DNA from 4 places in the Syntrophomonas sp. UBA1041 genome. Region 1 is predicted to be linked to each of the others. Evidence: riboswitches for the same ligand, from Rfam matches in the RefSeq annotation. Region 1 holds a riboswitch; each other region holds the start of a gene.
What was found. A riboswitch is a leader RNA that binds a small molecule or an ion and turns the genes downstream of it on or off. The one in region 1 is predicted to bind molybdenum cofactor.

Region 1 (4,188 bases):
CATGCGTCTTCAGCCATAGTTGATGTCGCCTTTATATCCAATGAGTCGGACCGGAAGAATCTTATGGATGAAGCATTCCGCGACAGGGCGGCTCTGGCTCTATATGACGGGGTTATCGCTTCGCTTCATGAAATGGTGTCTGCAGAGCCATAAAGCCAGTATCTTAATCACCGGCAACCATCATTTTCAAGTATGTATCGCTACCGTAAGATAAATCCATATGACACCGTAAACTACTTATAGGTATTTACATAATGAAATGACTTTTTGGTTAACGAAGCGAAGTAATTGAAAGAAGGGAAATAATGAAAAGGCTATTAACGTCCGGTATCGTATTACTATTAATGCTTTTTGCTGTAAGTACAGGCGTTTTAGCGAATACGGATGAAGGCGATTATGATGCTCGTGAAAAATTGAGGAATGAAGGGGTCTGGCTGACTCCTGAAGAAAGCGCACAGCAGAAAGCCGAATTGGACAGCTTGTTGGATGCGTTAGATCATGCTGCAAATATGAAAGAAGGCCAGGTGATGGTTCCCATCCGCTGGGCGGCTGAGCAATTGGGAGCAAGTTCTGTAGAATGGGACTTAAAAACCCGGACAATAACCATTAAAACCCCGCAGGACTTTTATAGTATGGAGAAACTGGCCTCTTATGCCAATGCTCTGCAATTAAATGCAACCGAACAGAATGAACAAATCTGGCCACTCCCGGATAGGGCCAAAGAGCTGGATCTATCCTATGCTGTGAGCAAAAAATGGGTTTTAGAACTGCCCCGGGAGGGATCATCAAATCCAACCCGGCCCTTTGATTATATCAGCATACGTATTGTCAGCGATGATGGTCTCTATGAACACAGTTCGGTAGTACACAGTGCCGAAAACCGTCAGGGTCATTATTACCTGCCCATGGACTGGGTGGAATACCTGTTTAATGCCCGGATCAATTACAATCAAACCACCAATATGTTCTTCATTCAAACCCCCGATCTAGACAAAATCAAAGCCGATATTGCCCGCATAGAAAATGCCCTTATTCCAGCCAGTGCGGATGAAGCCATAAAATTGTGGGGCCGGGGTGAACAAACCCGCAACGGGGCTCTGCAATATTTGGCATTGTCGCCCCAACTGCGCCAGGAAGCAGATAAAAGCAGCTATGTTCGTCAATCATACTGGGTCACCGGCGGTTCCAGTCCCCGGGTGGGGCCGATAAGCATAGACAGTCGGGATCAAGTCAAGGCTACCAGGGTCGAGTATACTCTCTCTTTCCCGGAAATCACCTCTGCCCCGCCCCATACCACCGCAAGAGAAAAGCTGGTGGTGGAGAAGCTTGTCAATGATGGCAAAGAAGGCTGGTTCATAACCCAGATACTGCAGTCCAGCGGCTATGGGATTATTGACGGCTTTTATGAAAGCAACAGCTATGAAAATGAAAAATTCGGTTTTTCCTTGCTAATACCGCAGGATTTTATGGATGCGGTTGAAATAAAGGCAGGGAGCGACTGCATCTATTTCGTTAATAAAGAGATCCAAGCCCTGCTCCCGGAACATATTTTTGGGGTGGTGGGACGAATTGAAATCTATGATAAAGAAAAATTCGCCAGGGATATTATTCAGCAGGGAGCGGATATATACGGACTGAGATATCTGGGAGAGAACGAAAAGTACTATTTTGGTTACGCCCATGCCACAGATGTTCAAGTTCCGCCTGAGGCTTCGCAGGAGTTAATAGAACAATATAGATCGATGGAGGAAAAGTTCGACCAGATCATTAAGACATTTAAATTAATCAACACTACTGAACTTAATTAAGCTCCGGCAAATAATACATTAAAGCAATTTGAAAGACCGGGTGAGTGCCTACCCGTCTAACCATGACAAAACCAACAGAAATCTAACCAGTATGTTAATTTTTGATGAGATGGAATGCTGAAGTTGACAAAAGGGTACGTCCCTTAGTCTCAGGCAGGATTTTTGCCGTTAATGACGAATAATGCAATAAATAATTGAATAGTCTCCGAGCCTTTTCGCCTAAAGAGCGTTCCAAGGGGATCAGGCCGTCAGGGTGGTTTGGGAAACTGAGTTGCCTCCCAGTGTGGAAAGGAGATAAGCGGAATCGGCCATTTATCGGCGGACTGTTTGTCGCAGTTCGCCTTTATTTGTAGTATGAACTTTCCTATGATGTCGTCTATCAAGAGGCAGGCAGGTCGCAGTTGTCTCCAGGTTCTGTGCCGATTAATGCTTGATGCTATAAGGCTATTGTCGCCCGGCGGTTCTTTCTTGCCGGGCGTTTTGTAGTTTCTACCGTGGTATTTCTAAAAGAGGAGGTGTATAAGAGTCTGAAGCATTATTCAGGTGTTGCGGGCGGCTGGTTCGGTGATTGACAGCATTTGCAGTGGCGGCTAATTGGGGCAATGGCAGATCGCAACAGTGGTTTCGGGTTTCCGACCGAAAGGTTGGCGGGTTTTTATCCATCGAATACATAAAAGTCCATTGCGGCCTTGCGTTATAGGAATATCTTCCGAGGTTTGGCACCAATTTGGAAAGGCGATAACAGGTGATCGAATTAAACGATATCGGCAAAAGTTATGGAAAACTGGAAATAATTAAAAACTTTTCTTGTGTATTCCGATCAGGTGAGTTCGTGTGCATCTGCGGCCCCTCAGGTATTGGCAAGACTACCCTTTTGCAATTGATCGCCGGTCTGGAAAAACCTGAATACGGGAGCATCCAATACCGGAGCCAGCATATCGCTTATGTTTTTCAGGAATCCCGGCTGATTCCCTGGTGCAATGTTTTGGAGAACATCGAGATCGGCTTATATGCTCTGATGCCCGAGGACAGAAGGGAACGGAGGAGCATCTCCGAAAAACTGGCGCTGAAGGTTGGCCTGGATGGATTTCAGTCTTACTACCCGTCTCAGTTGAGTGGAGGCATGAAACAGAGGGTTTCCCTGGCCAGGGCGTTTGCCATCGAACCGGATATCCTGCTTCTGGATGAACCTTTCAGCTCATTAAATGATGAATTGCGGGAGGCGATGTGCAGATACCTGGTAAAACTCCTGGCCTTTAAACCCCGCACCTCGATTATGGTAACCCATAATATCGAAGAAGCTGTGCGCTTGGCGGACAGGATCATCTTCCTGCGCAACCGTCCCTGCGAAATTGTGTTGGACTTCTCTATAAGCACAGCCTTGCAAGACCGCGATATGAAATTCAGACTTGAACAGATCGAAAAGATCCAGGCACTGATTAATTAATGATGGAGAAAAGGGAGGATATCATGAACTTCGGAGTAAAAAGGATACTGGCAGGCTTAATAGTATTGACTCTGGCTCTCAGCCTAACTGGCTGCGCAAAGACCACCCCGAAGATGCAGGAGCTGCAAATCGCCGCTTCTCAAGGTGCAGGCAGCTACCCCCTGGCGCCTATGGTGGAGAACAATGCCCTTAAAGACATGGCTGACAAGACCGTCATCGTGCCCTGGGTTACCAGCGAGCAGCTCTCTGCCATGGTCACCTCCAACCAGGCGCAGTTCGCAATCACTCCTATAACCAATGCCCTGATGCTATATAATAAAGGGGCTGATTTAAAGCTGGTCAATGTTGCAGTCTGGGGCATGTTGTATATATTGAGCGCCGATGACAGTGTAAAAACCATCGCTGATCTCAAAGGCAAAGAAATAGCCGTCACCGGCGGCGGTACCAGCTATCACGGCAACATATTAAGACACATTCTCATTAAAAATAATCTTGACCCCGATAAAGACCTCACCATAATCAATATGGATATGGCAGAAGCCTCTTCAAAACTGGCTACCGGAGCCATAAAACTCGCTCTGTCCAACGAACCCAATTCTACTATAACCATAGCCAATGCTCTTAAAGGAAATATTACTGTGACCCGGGCCATCGATTTGCAGGTCGAATGGGGCAAAGCCGTAGGGAGTAATAACGCCCGTATACCACAGGCCGGACTGATCGTCGTGGGTGACAATGCCCAGAATAAAGCGCTGGTAGATGCAGTCTCGAAGCAATTCGCAGAGGGGGCCGGGTGGATCAATGAGAATCCTGCTCAGGCTGGGCCCCTGGTAGAAAAATATTTCCCTAAAATGAAGGCTGCCGCGGTCGAGAATTCTTTGACTTACGCCAGACTTGAACCCCTGGCCGGTGCCGAGTGCAAGCAGGAGATCA
Region 2 (4,188 bases), on a different contig from region 1:
CAAGCAGTAGCCGACTGTACGGTCAATGATAAATTCAGAATGTGAGAGGAGTATGAAAGTGTGAAGAGGCACAGGCATATAGCTTTGTTGCTGGTGGTTTTGCTGGCGGTCGGGTGTTTTGCCCTGCCGGGATGCAGCCAGCAGCAGCCCGCTCCGGTCAAAGAAGTCAAACAGGTGTTTTTATCCAGTACTATCGGCCCGATCGATGCCGGCATCATAGGCGCTCTTGAGGATGCTTATGAACAACAAACCGGAGTAAGGGTTCGTCATGTTGGAGCCGGAACCAGTGCGGCGCTCAAGATTGCAGAGGGTGGCAGCGTGGATTTAGTAGTGGTTCATGCCAAAGCCCTGGAAGAAAAATTCGTTGCTGACGGTTATGGCACCGAGAGAGTCGATTTCATGTACAATGATTTCGTCATCGTTGGTCCGGCCGAGGATCCTGCCGGAATTAAGGGCGAAAAATCAGCCACTGCGGCTCTCAAAAAAATTGCCGACAGCAAATCGCTGTTTATCAGTCGGGGCGACAAATCCGGCACCAATGTAAAGGAAATCGAGGTTTGGGATGCGGCCGGCATCAAGCCTAGCGGAGAATGGTATCGCATCTATGAAAAAGGGGCCAGCGGCAATGTCCCCACCCTGCTCTACACCGATGAACAAAAGGCCTATACCCTTATGGACCGGGCTACTTATATCACCACTAAGGATAAGATCAAGTTGCAGGTATTAGTTGAAAATGATGAGTTGCTGCTCAACTACATCACCCTGATACCGGTCAATCCGGCCAAATTCCCCAACATCAACGCGGAAGGGGCCCAAGACTTTATCGCCTGGCTAGTTTCAGCCGAAGGTCAGAAGATCGTCAAGGAGTTCGGCAAAGACAAGTATGGCGAACCCTTGTTTTTCCCCAACTCTCCCGAAGGCAAAAAACTGCAATAACCGATATTGCTCCCAGAAAAGACCGGGCCGGCATAGCCCCCGGTCTTTTTGCATGATATTTACTATTCTTGAGGTACAGAGCTGATCAGGCCATGATGTTAATCCACTTTCAATATTAATACATAGGCGGTTGTGAAGGGGCCTTGCCTCAGTGTTGCGGGGCTGGGGAGGGTGTTTACATTGCGGATGGTTACTCCGTCATTTGCATTTAGCGTTAATAAGGTTGAACCATGTATGGTTTGACCGGCAGAATTGAATCGCGACCTGACCATGCCATTCACTACCACCGCCCAATCCTGAGGGTTGTTCTGCGCCGTATAAACCGCAAAAGAAATATTATATGTCCCTGCCGCAGCGACTTCTATGTTGGATGTGCCGGGTGCGTGGGTGATGCCCATTAAAGGGCCATTATTGCTGAAGTTAACCGGAGCCCCGACCGCTATGTTCTGGGTATTTATGTGAAATACGTAACCCCAGGCATCAAGACTTGACACATTGGGCTCACCGGCGCTTTTTAAAGCTTCGCTCAAACCGGCCAGGGAATCATCGGATGTACTTACGCCGCCGCCCCTTTTGCGGACCAGCGGCCGCTTTTTTCTGTGACGATAGCGCACCAGCAGCCACTCAAAAGAATCTCCATAAATACTCATTATATAAACCAACCTCTCCGATATATTAATATTCTAGTGATAGAGTATTCAAGGCAAGGCAATGGTGTTACTACGCCTCATGAATCCTACCCCCGCAAGCTTCCGTTTAGATATTGATTCATTTCAATCCAACTTCAAAGCCCGGCAAAATATCAACACTAAAATGACGGGAATGATTCAGTAAATGGGCTCAAATGAAACCATTTACTGAATCATCCCCGTCCTGCAAAAACTCTTAATTAAGGTGTAATAAAACCCATGGCTTTATGTCTTGCTCTTGAGAAAATCCCAGTTGAAATGAATCAGTACATCCTCACATAGGACTTAGTGCAGGTTTGCCACCTGGGCTCACCGGTCCCGGTTTTTTCAGTAGGATATACCAGCAGGATGCAGCGCCCGTTTAAGAGCACCGGTTTCACCGTCTCTCCCAGGAGGATAAGCTCATTATCAGGCAGGCGCAGTCCCGCAGTGGTTTGCACTTCATCCACATGGGTGCGCTCTATCAAACTAGCTACAGTGATAGCTGTCCAGGCGGGCTCAATCTCGATCTTGCCCCGGAAGCGGCCGTCATTGCCGCCTACTCTAAGCCCCACTCCGGCCAAAGCGCCAATCACTCCGATTCCGGTACCGCCATGTTCAGATAGGTGAACACCGACTTTTCGGGCTAATTCATAAGCCTCCCTTTTGCTGAGAACTTCTTCTTTGGCCCGGAACCCGAAAGCTATCACCTCATCGGTCCAGGTCAGTCCGGGAACCGCAGCCACGCACAAGCCAGGATCTGATCCAGGCGCGCTCTCCTTGCGGAGAAATTCCCCAGCCAGATCGATGATATCCTGCAACAGGTGCGCCCCGGTATCAAACCCGAAACACATGGAACTGTTGTGTGAAGTGTAGGCGATATCGGGATGAACATACAACTGGTGGCGGGTGATAGGCTGGGCGCTGCCCCAGTGTCTGTCGACAAGTTCATCGATCAGCAGGGAGGCAAGTTTGCCGGTGCCTCTGCTCTCCAAATTGTCGGTATCATCGATAGAGATATAAAGTCTCATTTCCTATTCCCCCAGGTGTTGAATTATGTAATGAGGCATTATAATTACTGTTCTAATAGCATTATATGCCGCGGCTTTATAAATACGCCTGAGGCGCTGCAACGGCGGTGGCGGCCCGGACTCAAAGGTTCTTTGGCGGACTGATCTTAATCCAGGAGTAATCTGCCGGGGCGGGGCTAAGGCCCCGGCAGACTCCCATAGTTATGGATCCTCTCGCTGAAACCTCTGGAGGGCCCGAGGCATATTCCAGCGGGTTAAAGGCTGCAGAGCATTGCGTCCAGATTATATCCCGGCTTATTAAACAACTTCCGTAAAACAAAAATCCTGGCCATGCCAGGATTGGTCAACCAGCGCTGATACAATTATCGCTGTTTTACTGCACTCTCCTTTCCAAGCACGGGAGGCCACCCCGTTTCCAGGCTAACCCGTCGGCTGATTGCCATAACCTGTATGGTTTTAGGCAGTACAGCTCGGAGAAAATATGCAATTGATATATAATATTTTCGGCGAATTTTCGATAAATCCTGCCATGATGCGCATTCTTTTTAACGTTGCTTGTTTTTACAGCTTTCAAGAAGCCAGATTGCGACCAAAACCGCCGCAACATGTTCATAAATTACAGTGAAAAGCCCCCTTTTTACCCCTAATGAGGCCCTATTTCAGATGTTATACTGGGGATACAAACCATCTTTGGCTTTTTAGCAGGGAGAGGGAGGTTATATCAGATGCCACGATTATCAGCAATCCGGGCGCGGGCCTTGATAAAGCATAAGTCGGACAGACAGATCCGCCGGTTTAGAAATGCCGCTATACTGTTATTGTTTTTGTTGTTAATAGGAGCAACCGGGTGTTGGTCGCAGAAGACCCCCAAACCCCAGCCCGCTCCATCCGGCCCACAGGCTGTCCAGACCATGGATGTGGCGGTTTACTATGTGAAAAGTACGGCTGACAATATGTACCTGGTGCGCGAAGTGCATAAGGTGGAGAAAAGCGAGGCTGTTGCCGGGGCAGCTTTGAATGAACTGATCACAGGAACACCCCAGACTGACGGAGCTTATCGGGTGCTCCCGGCCGATACCGGAGTCCTGGGCATAAAAATCGAGCAAGGCTTGGCTACGGTCGACTTTTCAGCCGAGGTATTGCAGGCCAATGTCGGGGCCACCGGGGAGGCTCTGGGTATAGCCAGCATTGTCAATACCCTGACCGAGTTCCCCACCGTTCAAAAAGTACAGTTCACGGTTGACGGTCGGGTCGAAAATGGTTTGGACTGGTGGGGGCATGTAGGACTGCATGACCAGCCTTTTGAACGCAACCTTAACTCGGTTTACGAACCGGTCATCTGGGCGACTGCTCCAACCCCGGGACAGACCGTATCCAGCCCGGTTAAAATCGAGGGCAGTGCGATGATATTTGAAGCCATGGTGAACTTCCGATTGAAAGAAGCCGGCGGGAAGGTTCTGGCCGAAGGCCATACCCAGGCTTCAGCCGGCGCCCCGGAACGGGGAGAGTTTTCAGCTGAGTTGGCCTTTACCCCGGCAGAGGCTGAAGAGGGG
Region 3 (4,188 bases), on a different contig from region 1:
GATTTCTTATACCTATTTTATCACAGAGCTGCCAGATTAAAAAGGCTGCTTGACAGGCCGTACAGATTGGACAGATCAGGCAGGCCGGAAAAGGAAGAACAGATATGTGACTTATGACTCATCCATGAACCGATACCGGTAGCCGATTGGCGGGTTCAAGTTCTCTTTGATAGTCCTGGGGTTGACCCAGCGTAGCATGTTGAGTTTGGATCCGGCCTTATCGTTGGTACCGGAAGCTCTGGCACCGCCAAAAGGCTGCTGGCCAATGACAGCTCCGGTAGGGCGATCATTAATATAAAAGTTGCCGGCAGCGTGCGCCAAGCGCTTTTCAAGCTCAACGATCGCACTACGAGACTGGGCAAAAACAGCGCCGGTCAACCCGTAGATTGAAGTGGAATCGCATAGATCCAGAGCGGCGTCCAAGCTTTCATCCGGATAGACATAAATTGTTAATACCGGGCCGAAGATTTCTTCCACCATGGTTTTGAAATGAGGGTTGGTCGTCACTATTACGGTTGGTTGGACGAAGTAGCCAACAGTGTCGTCACAGCCGCCACCGCAGATAACCTCCGCTTGGCCTGATTGTTTGGCGTAATCGATATATGATTTGATCGACTGATAGGCACCGGCATCAATCACTGCTCCCATGAAGTTCGTGAAATCCTCAACGTCGCCCATTTTGATTGAGTTGACTTCTTCGATCAGTCGCTTTTTTACTTCAGGCCAGATGCTGCAGGGAATATATGCCCGGGAAGCTGCCGAGCATTTCTGTCCCTGAAACTCGAAGGCACCTCTCACCAGAGCGGTTACCAGCGGTTCAATAGCAGCGGAAGGATGGGCAAACACAAAGTCCTTGCCGCCAGTTTCCCCAACCAACTTGGGGTAAGAACGGTAATTAGGCAGGTTTTTGGCGACCGAAAGCCACATCGATTGGAATGTCGCCGTGGATCCAGTAAAGTGCAAACCGGCAAACCAAGGATGTGAAAAAGTGCCTTCTCCGATTATATTGCCTGGACCGGGGATGAAGTTAATGACTCCGGGGGGTAGACCGGCTTCCTGAAGAACCTGCATTACCTGATAGGAAGAATACACCGCGGAAGAAGCCGGTTTCCAAAGCACCACATTTCCTGCGATGGCAGCGCTGGTAGGCAGATTGCCTGCTATCGAAGTAAAGTTAAAAGGTGTCACCGCCAGCACGAAACCTTCCAAAGGCCTGTACTCCATACGGTTCCAGGAACCTCGCGCCGAGATTGGCTGTTCAGCATAAATCTCGTTCATAAAATATGTGTTGAAACGCAGCATATCCGCAAGTTCGCAGACTACATCAATTTCCGCCTGATGGGCTGTCTTGCTCTGGCATAACATTGTGCCGGCGTTCAACGTACTGCGGCCAGGACCGGCGATTATTTCAGCTGCCTTAAGAAAGATAGCGGCACGATGCTCCCAGGGCATAGATTCCCATTCCCGGCGCGCGGCAAGCGCAGCCTTGATCGCTTCTTGCACTTCATTCTCGCCAGCCATGTGAAATGTACCGATTACGCAGTCTTTGCGATGGGGTATAACGCATTTGGCAGTTCGGCCGGTATATATTTTGCGGCTGCCGATAACCAGAGGTATTTCAACCTCACTCTTTCCAAGCCGGGCAAGGTGTTTCTTAAGTTCATCCCGTTCCTGGCCTCCGGGCGTATATGTTAATTCCGGTTCGTTCATCGGTTTGCTGATTTTAAAAATTCCATTAGGCAATATTTTTCACCTCAACTGTTTACTAGGTACTTAGCCTGAGTACGCTTGATGATGTTAGTGCCGTTAGAAAATTGCGTTTGCAGTCTGGTTTTCCGTGTGTTCCAAAAGGTTGAAAATGAAAACGGAAAACAGAAAGCCAGGCTAACGCATGGTATTTGCGCTTAACCCGGCTCGATTTTTAGAAAACTCAAATAGCCCACTCTCCTTTCCAAAAGGGAGGCGCAACCGTTTCCAATTGCACCCTATCGGCTATGACGCCATATCCTTGCGACTGCAGGCGACATAGCTCGGAGAAGGTTTGTCAATTTTTATTTTTTTGGTACTCAAGACTATGCAACTTTTGCATACGATGATTCGCTGCCCCACAGCCAATATCCTTTACAGTTTGGCTGGCGGTTCTACTCTGGGTTGTCGGGCTTGACAGTAAGGCTGGATGAAGGTAGAATGTGAGTATCACAAGTTATACAAATTATACAAGACATACAAGTTATCTAGAATATGCATGTAATACAAGTTGTACTGGTTATACGAGAAATTTGGGCAAAACTTTAGTAAGGGCAAATTGGCCGCATCGCAATCCGGATCGCATTATCCGCGACAACTAGACCCCCAGTCTAAGTTGGGGTAATAATGTCGACGGACATCGGCTGCACAACGCCATAAATGGGGGTGTTTTGAATGGAGAGACCAGATGGAAAATTCATGAGCACTGTTAAAGTGGGGGAGAAAGGGCAAATCGTAATTCCAAAAGGAGCGCGGGATATCTTTAATATTAAGCCCGGCGACACATTGCTGCTGCTTGCCGACAAAGAGCGGGGCATTGCTATTGTGCGCAACGAAGAGTTTATACAATTTGCTAACGCCATTTTCGCAGCACAGGGAAAACCGGAGGAAGAGCAAGAATGAGTGCAATTATCACCACGGATTTAACCAAGAAATATGGTGTACGCACTGTTGTTGATCGACTGAGTATGACAATTGAGCAAGGTGAGCTTTTTTCTTTGCTGGGTGTCAATGGGGCCGGTAAGACAACCACAATTAAGATGCTCTGTGGCCTAAGCAAACCGACCAGCGGCGATGCGCAATTGCTTGGCGACAGCATCGTCAGTGATCCGTATGCTGTCAAGAGCAAAATCAATATTTCCCCTCAGGAAACCGCCGTTGCCCCTAACCTGATTGTCGCAGAGAATCTGGAGACTATTGCGCGCTTATACGGCCGCAGCAAGAAAGAGGCGGCCGAAAAGGCGGACGAAATGATCCGGCGCTTTGGTATGTCCGATATTGCCAGAGACAGGGCGAAGACACTCTCCGGAGGATGGCAGAGGCGGCTCAGTATCGCCATGGCTCTCATTTCAGATCCCCAGATTCTGTTTTTGGACGAACCGACTCTAGGGTTGGACGTCTTGGCCAGACGTGAGTTGTGGGGCGTAATCCGCAGTCTGAAAGGCAAAGTAACGATCATTCTGACAACACATTATCTGGAAGAAGCCGAGGCATTGTCAGACAGAATTGCCATCATGGCCAAAGGCCGACTCAAAGCAGTTGGAACTGCCCAGGAGCTGATGGCTGGCACTCACACGCAAAAGTTCGAAGATGCATTTGTAGCGCTGGCTGCTGAAAGCGGGGTTGAATTATGAAATCATTGGCATTTGCTGCACGCAATCGTAAAGAATTGCTCAGAGATCCGCTCAATCTGGCTTTTGGCCTTGGGTTTCCCCTGGTTTTGATGCTGCTGCTTTCTGCTATTCAGGCAAATATTCCAGTCAGCCTGTTTGAAATTGAAAAACTTGCTCCTGGTCTGGCAGTTTTTGGCCTGTCTTTTATCTCTCTTTTCTCTGGCACCTTAATCGCCAAAGACCGGGGTACATCATTTCTGATGCGTTTATTTGCCTCGCCCCTGTCGGCGTCTGATTTTATTCTGGGATATACCATGCCGCTTTTTCCGATGGCGATTTTGCAGAGTATGGCCTGTTTTGGCGCTGCATTTTTCCTGGGCATGGCAGTGAAAGTCAATGTACTGATCGCACTTATAACGCTCATTCCCGCAGCAGTCCTGTTTATTGCTATCGGACTACTGGCAGGCAGTCTGCTTAATGATAAACAGGTTGGCGGTATTTGCGGCGCATTGCTGACTAATTTGAGTGCCTGGCTGAGTGGCACATGGTTTGATCTGAACTTGGTGGGAGGAGCCTTCAAGACTGTGGCTGACGCACTGCCTTTTGTGCATGCGGTTAATGCCGCCAGGGCCGCTGTTTCAGGCAATTATGCCGCCATTTTCCCGGACCTCTGGTGGGTGATTGGTTACGCAACCGGTATACTGGCATTAGCTGTCATTGTATTCCGGAGGAAAATGAGCAGTGATGCTAAGTAGATTTTTTTAAGAGATCGCACAATAACAAATGTAAACTGTACATCTTACCTATCATAATCGCACAATAATATTGT
Region 4 (4,188 bases), on a different contig from region 1:
GGGTCATAGCTTTGATTTCGATGACCTTATCCATTGTTGCTTCTCCATTGCTGCAAGATAGTCAAGAGCGCGGTAACGCCGTAGGCCAGCAGAAGCAGAATAATGCTTAAGGCGATGGCCACATCGAAGTTGCCTTTGTTGACCTCCATAACCGTAGCCGTTGTCAACACCCTGGTCTGGCCTTTAATATTGCCGCCCACCATCATGGAAGCGCCAACCTCGGACACCACTCCTCCAAAACCAGCCATGACAGCAGCCAGCAGTCCCAACTTGGCTTCCTTGACCAGGCTCCATAACATCTGCAGGCGGTTGGCGCCTAGTGCCAGTAATTGCATCCGCAACCGGGGATTGATCTGCTGAATCGCCGCCAGGGTAAAACTGACCACTATCGGAGAGGCAATCACCGCCTGGGCGATGATGATCGCCAGAGGGGTATAAATGATATTCAAATCCCCAAAAGGGCCTGACCGCCATAAAAATATACTGACCCATAATCCTACCACTACTGGCGGCAGGCCCATGCCGAAATTAGCCAGACTGACAAGAAAATTGCGACCAGGGAACCGACCCAGGGCTAAAATGGCTCCCAGGGGAACACCGATTAAAACGCTTACCAGGGTGGCTGTTCCCGATACCTTGAGGGTAAGCCAGGTAACCTCCAATACTTCCGGATCCAAGGCGAACAGCATCTGAAATGCCTTGACCAGACCTTGCCAGATCAGTTCCACATGATCACCCCAAGCTATGAATTAATGGTTTATTTACCGAGATCCGCCTCATTCTTGCCGGCATCAGCATAGAACAGAGGCTGCCCGTATTCTGCCACCTTGAATTCCGAGATAATCTTCTGGGTGTCAGGCGCTATCATGAACTCGACAAAAGCCTTGGCGCCAGCCGCATTGACTTTGGGGAACTTCTCGGGGTTGACCTGCATGACATGATAGATATTCAACAGAGCTTTTTCGCCTTCCACCAGTATCGCCAGACTGAGGTTCTTCTTCTGAGCCAGGTAGGTGGCGCGGTCGGTCAGAGTATAGCCTTCCTTCTGCTGGGCTACGGTAAGGGTCTGTCCCATGCCCTGGCCGGTTTCCTGATATTTGTCACTCACGGTGGGGGTTATTCCGGCAGCTTTCCATAGATTCTTCTCCATAGTGTGGGTTCCGGAATTATCACCGCGAGAGATAAACAGGGCGCCTTTTTCATTGATTTTCTTGAAAGCCTCGGCAGCGGTCGCAGTTCCCTTTATCTGCGCGGGATCGCTCTCCGGTCCGACGATGATAAAATCGTTATGCATAACCAGCTGGTAATTGATGGCTTCGCCGTTATCCACTATCGGTTTCTCCTGAGAAGGTGCATGCGTCAGCAGCACATCGGCTTCGCCCTTCTGGCCCATAGTTATTGCTGCTCCGGTCCCGACCGCAACAGTTTTAACCACATATCCGGTCTTCTTTTCAAACTCCGGAACCAAGACATCCAACAGGCCGCTGTCCTGTGTACTGGTAGTAGTGGCCAAAATGACATCCTTGGTCTGTTCAGCAGCTGGGGGCGCTTGCTGCTGCGGCTGTTGCTGAGCACAGCCTACAATGCTTAATATGAATATTAATAGAATAGCCAGGGGTAAAAACCTTTTTTTCGACAACATTAATAGTCCCTCCCTAATATTACATTTCTAAGGCTATAGCTGTCCTCCATACGCATATACAAAAAGGTCAAACCCGCCATGAGCAGTTTCGACCCCGGGGATTGATCATCACTCTCCTTTCCAATGCGGGAGGCGCAGTCGTTTCCATCTGCCCCCATTGTCCTGCCCTCCATACTTACCATCAGCTGCAGGTGACCAGGATCGGAGCTAGATTTTTATAGGTATGTATGCAGTTTCAGCCGAAACATAAAGCCGAACCCGCAAATAAAGCAGATTCGGCTCTTAAGTCAGACCCAGTTACTCTCCTTTCCAAATGCGGGAGGCGCAGTCGTTTCCATCTGCACCCATCGTCCTGCCCTCCATACTCACCATCAGCTGCAGGTGGTCAGGATCGGAGAAAATATTCAATGTTATACTAACTTTCGGCAAAGGAAGACTTTTTCCTGCTATTTTTCCAAATTTTCCGTTTATACGCCATAGTGGCAAACATGTATAATCCCAATCTTATTTATGGAAGGTAATGGGTTCTGACTTACTGTGAAAATGTGGTTAAATAACCCAACATTCGCTTATACTTAACCTAGGACAAACTTGAAAGAAAGGATGGGGTTTTATGTCAAAAGGGAAAATTTTTGTGCGCGAACGCCGCAAGGTCCAAGAGGGCGAGAAGAAGCCCCGTTTTGTTGTGGTTGGTGTAGCTGGAATGGATTTGAGGCTGCATGCCAAGCACATCCGGCGCATGGAACTCGAGCAGATGGCCGCAGCATTGGGTGCTGAGATAATCTATCTGGAATCCGGCAAGGATGAAGAAGCAGACATCGATGAAGATTAGTAATAAAACTGGGGAAAGGCGGATTAGGCTGTGGCACTGATACGGGAAAGAGACAGTAAGAGACTGCACGTCAAAAGCAAATTAATGGGTGAGTCCCTGGTCAGCAAGAGCTTTTTGCAGGGTCTGGAGCAGAAGGAGCAATTCCGGGCCCTGCCGCAGGTGAGTGTAATAAAAATCGGCGGGCAAAGCATCACTGACATGGGCGCCAAAGCGGTGTTGCCCATCCTGCAGGAAATTGTGGCCAACGCGCCTGAACACAAGATGATTATATCCACCGGCGGCGGCACCCGCTCCCGCCATGTCTATTCCATCGCCATGGAATTGGGCATGCCCACCGGGGTTATAGCCAAACTGGGGCAGAGCGTCTCCGAGCAAAACGCCCTGATGCTCTCCACCCTCTTGATGCCTCATGGAGGAATAAAGGTCGGGCACGACGATATACCCAAACTGGCGGCTTATTTCTCGCAGGGATGCATCCCCGTCATTCACGGCATGCCCCCTTACGGATACTGGGAGCACCTCCCTGCCCAAGGCAGTCTGCCCCCCAACCGCACCGATGTAGGGGCTTACCTGCTTTCCGAGGTGATCGGCGCCCGACAGTGCATCTATATCAAAGATGTTGACGGCCTCTATGAGGATAACCCCAAATTATACCCTGAGGCGAAATTTATCCCCCGTATCGGCGCCCGGGAATTACAGGCCATGAAACTGGATGACCTGGTGGTGGAGTGGACGGTTTTGGATATGCTGACCCGCTCGCGCAGCGTCAAAGAAATACATATTGTCAATGGCCTGAAACCCGGCAATATAACCCGGGCTTTGAAAGGCGAACATGTAGGCACTATCATTTACAACGACGAAGAGAACTAGTGCTGTCACATACCTTAAATCCCGGCTTTCTTCTTCATGCCGCCACATTATGGTATAATGAAATATGATTTCGAACTAGGGCTTTGTCCACCTTGGTAAAGTGTGGTCTTTCCATCCCGGCATCGTGGTGGAAAGACCTTTTTGTTGAGGTTTTGACTGTTGAAGAGTCCCGTTCCGATAAAAACTCAGGGTTTTCTGGGGTTCTATTCTGAATAGGCCCTACTTATTCAAGCTTTGTAGAAACGGGGAGGGTGAATGATGAAACCTTTGATTCAGGTTTGCGGAGATCCTACAGTAGACTGGTTCCGCATACATAATGAAGATATTACCGTGCGCGGCGGGGTTTATTACTGGCAGCGCCACAAAGAAGATGACCGGGTGCGGCTCAGTTCGCAGCCGGGGGGTTTTGCCCTGGTACGACAGGTTCTGAAGGCCATGATCCCGGAGCAAATCGCGGCTGTGGAAGGCGCCCCCTTGGCTGAGAACCTGCTCAACCGTCCCAAAGACCGGCAGGTCACCACCTCCTGGACCTTGTGGAAAGAATTTTTCAATTCATCCGGCCATCGCAGCGCTTATCGCCTTTGGAAATGGCATGAATTTGAGCCGGCTAAATGGGATTATCAGACTGCCCGGCTTCAGGGCAACCCGGACCTGCTGTTGATTCAAGACAGCGGCCTGGGGTTTCGTCATTGTGAAGAAGGCTGGCCTGAAGCACTGAGCCTGGAGAGCCAAAACAGCGGCCTGCTTCCGGCACAGTTGATTATCAAGCTGGGTCAATATTATGATGGTCAGGCCAATCCCCTGCTGAATCGCATCGCGGAACTAGGCTTGGAGGACCGCACCA

Region 2: linked by a shared signal. The riboswitch ahead of B2633_RS16105 (hypothetical protein) and the one ahead of B2633_RS03530 (ABC transporter ATP-binding protein) in region 1 are both predicted to bind molybdenum cofactor.
Region 3: linked by a shared signal. The riboswitch ahead of pruA (L-glutamate gamma-semialdehyde dehydrogenase) and the one ahead of B2633_RS03530 (ABC transporter ATP-binding protein) in region 1 are both predicted to bind molybdenum cofactor.
Region 4: linked by a shared signal. The riboswitch ahead of B2633_RS16080 (ABC transporter substrate-binding protein) and the one ahead of B2633_RS03530 (ABC transporter ATP-binding protein) in region 1 are both predicted to bind molybdenum cofactor.

The regions. Positions count from the first base shown of each region.
Region 1 covers NZ_DCEA01000016.1:25,311-29,498, reverse strand. The annotation lists gene B2633_RS03540 (N-acetylmuramoyl-L-alanine amidase) at 1-153, shown strand, start outside; gene B2633_RS03535 (stalk domain-containing protein) at 306-1,808, shown strand; molybdenum cofactor riboswitch at 2,000-2,118, shown strand; gene B2633_RS03530 (ABC transporter ATP-binding protein) at 2,554-3,255, shown strand; gene B2633_RS03525 (ABC transporter substrate-binding protein) at 3,279-4,188, shown strand, end outside.
Region 2 covers NZ_DCEA01000107.1:120,945-125,132, forward strand. The annotation lists gene B2633_RS16090 (ABC transporter ATP-binding protein) at 1-45, shown strand, start outside; gene B2633_RS16095 (ABC transporter substrate-binding protein) at 61-936, shown strand; gene B2633_RS16100 (BclA C-terminal domain-containing protein) at 1,035-1,586, opposite strand; gene B2633_RS16105 (hypothetical protein) at 1,889-2,635, opposite strand; molybdenum cofactor riboswitch at 3,003-3,123, opposite strand; gene B2633_RS16110 (Gmad2 immunoglobulin-like domain-containing protein) at 3,361-4,188, shown strand, end outside.
Region 3 covers NZ_DCEA01000087.1:5,708-9,895, forward strand. The annotation lists gene pruA (L-glutamate gamma-semialdehyde dehydrogenase) at 112-1,710, opposite strand; molybdenum cofactor riboswitch at 1,929-2,048, opposite strand; gene B2633_RS12800 (AbrB/MazE/SpoVT family DNA-binding domain-containing protein) at 2,422-2,649, shown strand; gene B2633_RS12805 (ABC transporter ATP-binding protein) at 2,646-3,380, shown strand; gene B2633_RS12810 (ABC transporter permease) at 3,377-4,114, shown strand.
Region 4 covers NZ_DCEA01000107.1:116,140-120,327, reverse strand. The annotation lists gene B2633_RS16090 (ABC transporter ATP-binding protein) at 1-34, opposite strand, end outside; gene B2633_RS16085 (ABC transporter permease) at 27-728, opposite strand; gene B2633_RS16080 (ABC transporter substrate-binding protein) at 758-1,642, opposite strand; molybdenum cofactor riboswitch at 1,740-1,861, opposite strand; molybdenum cofactor riboswitch at 1,929-2,051, opposite strand; gene B2633_RS16075 (hypothetical protein) at 2,256-2,474, shown strand; gene B2633_RS16070 (amino acid kinase family protein) at 2,505-3,344, shown strand; gene B2633_RS16065 (ATP-binding protein) at 3,603-4,188, shown strand, end outside.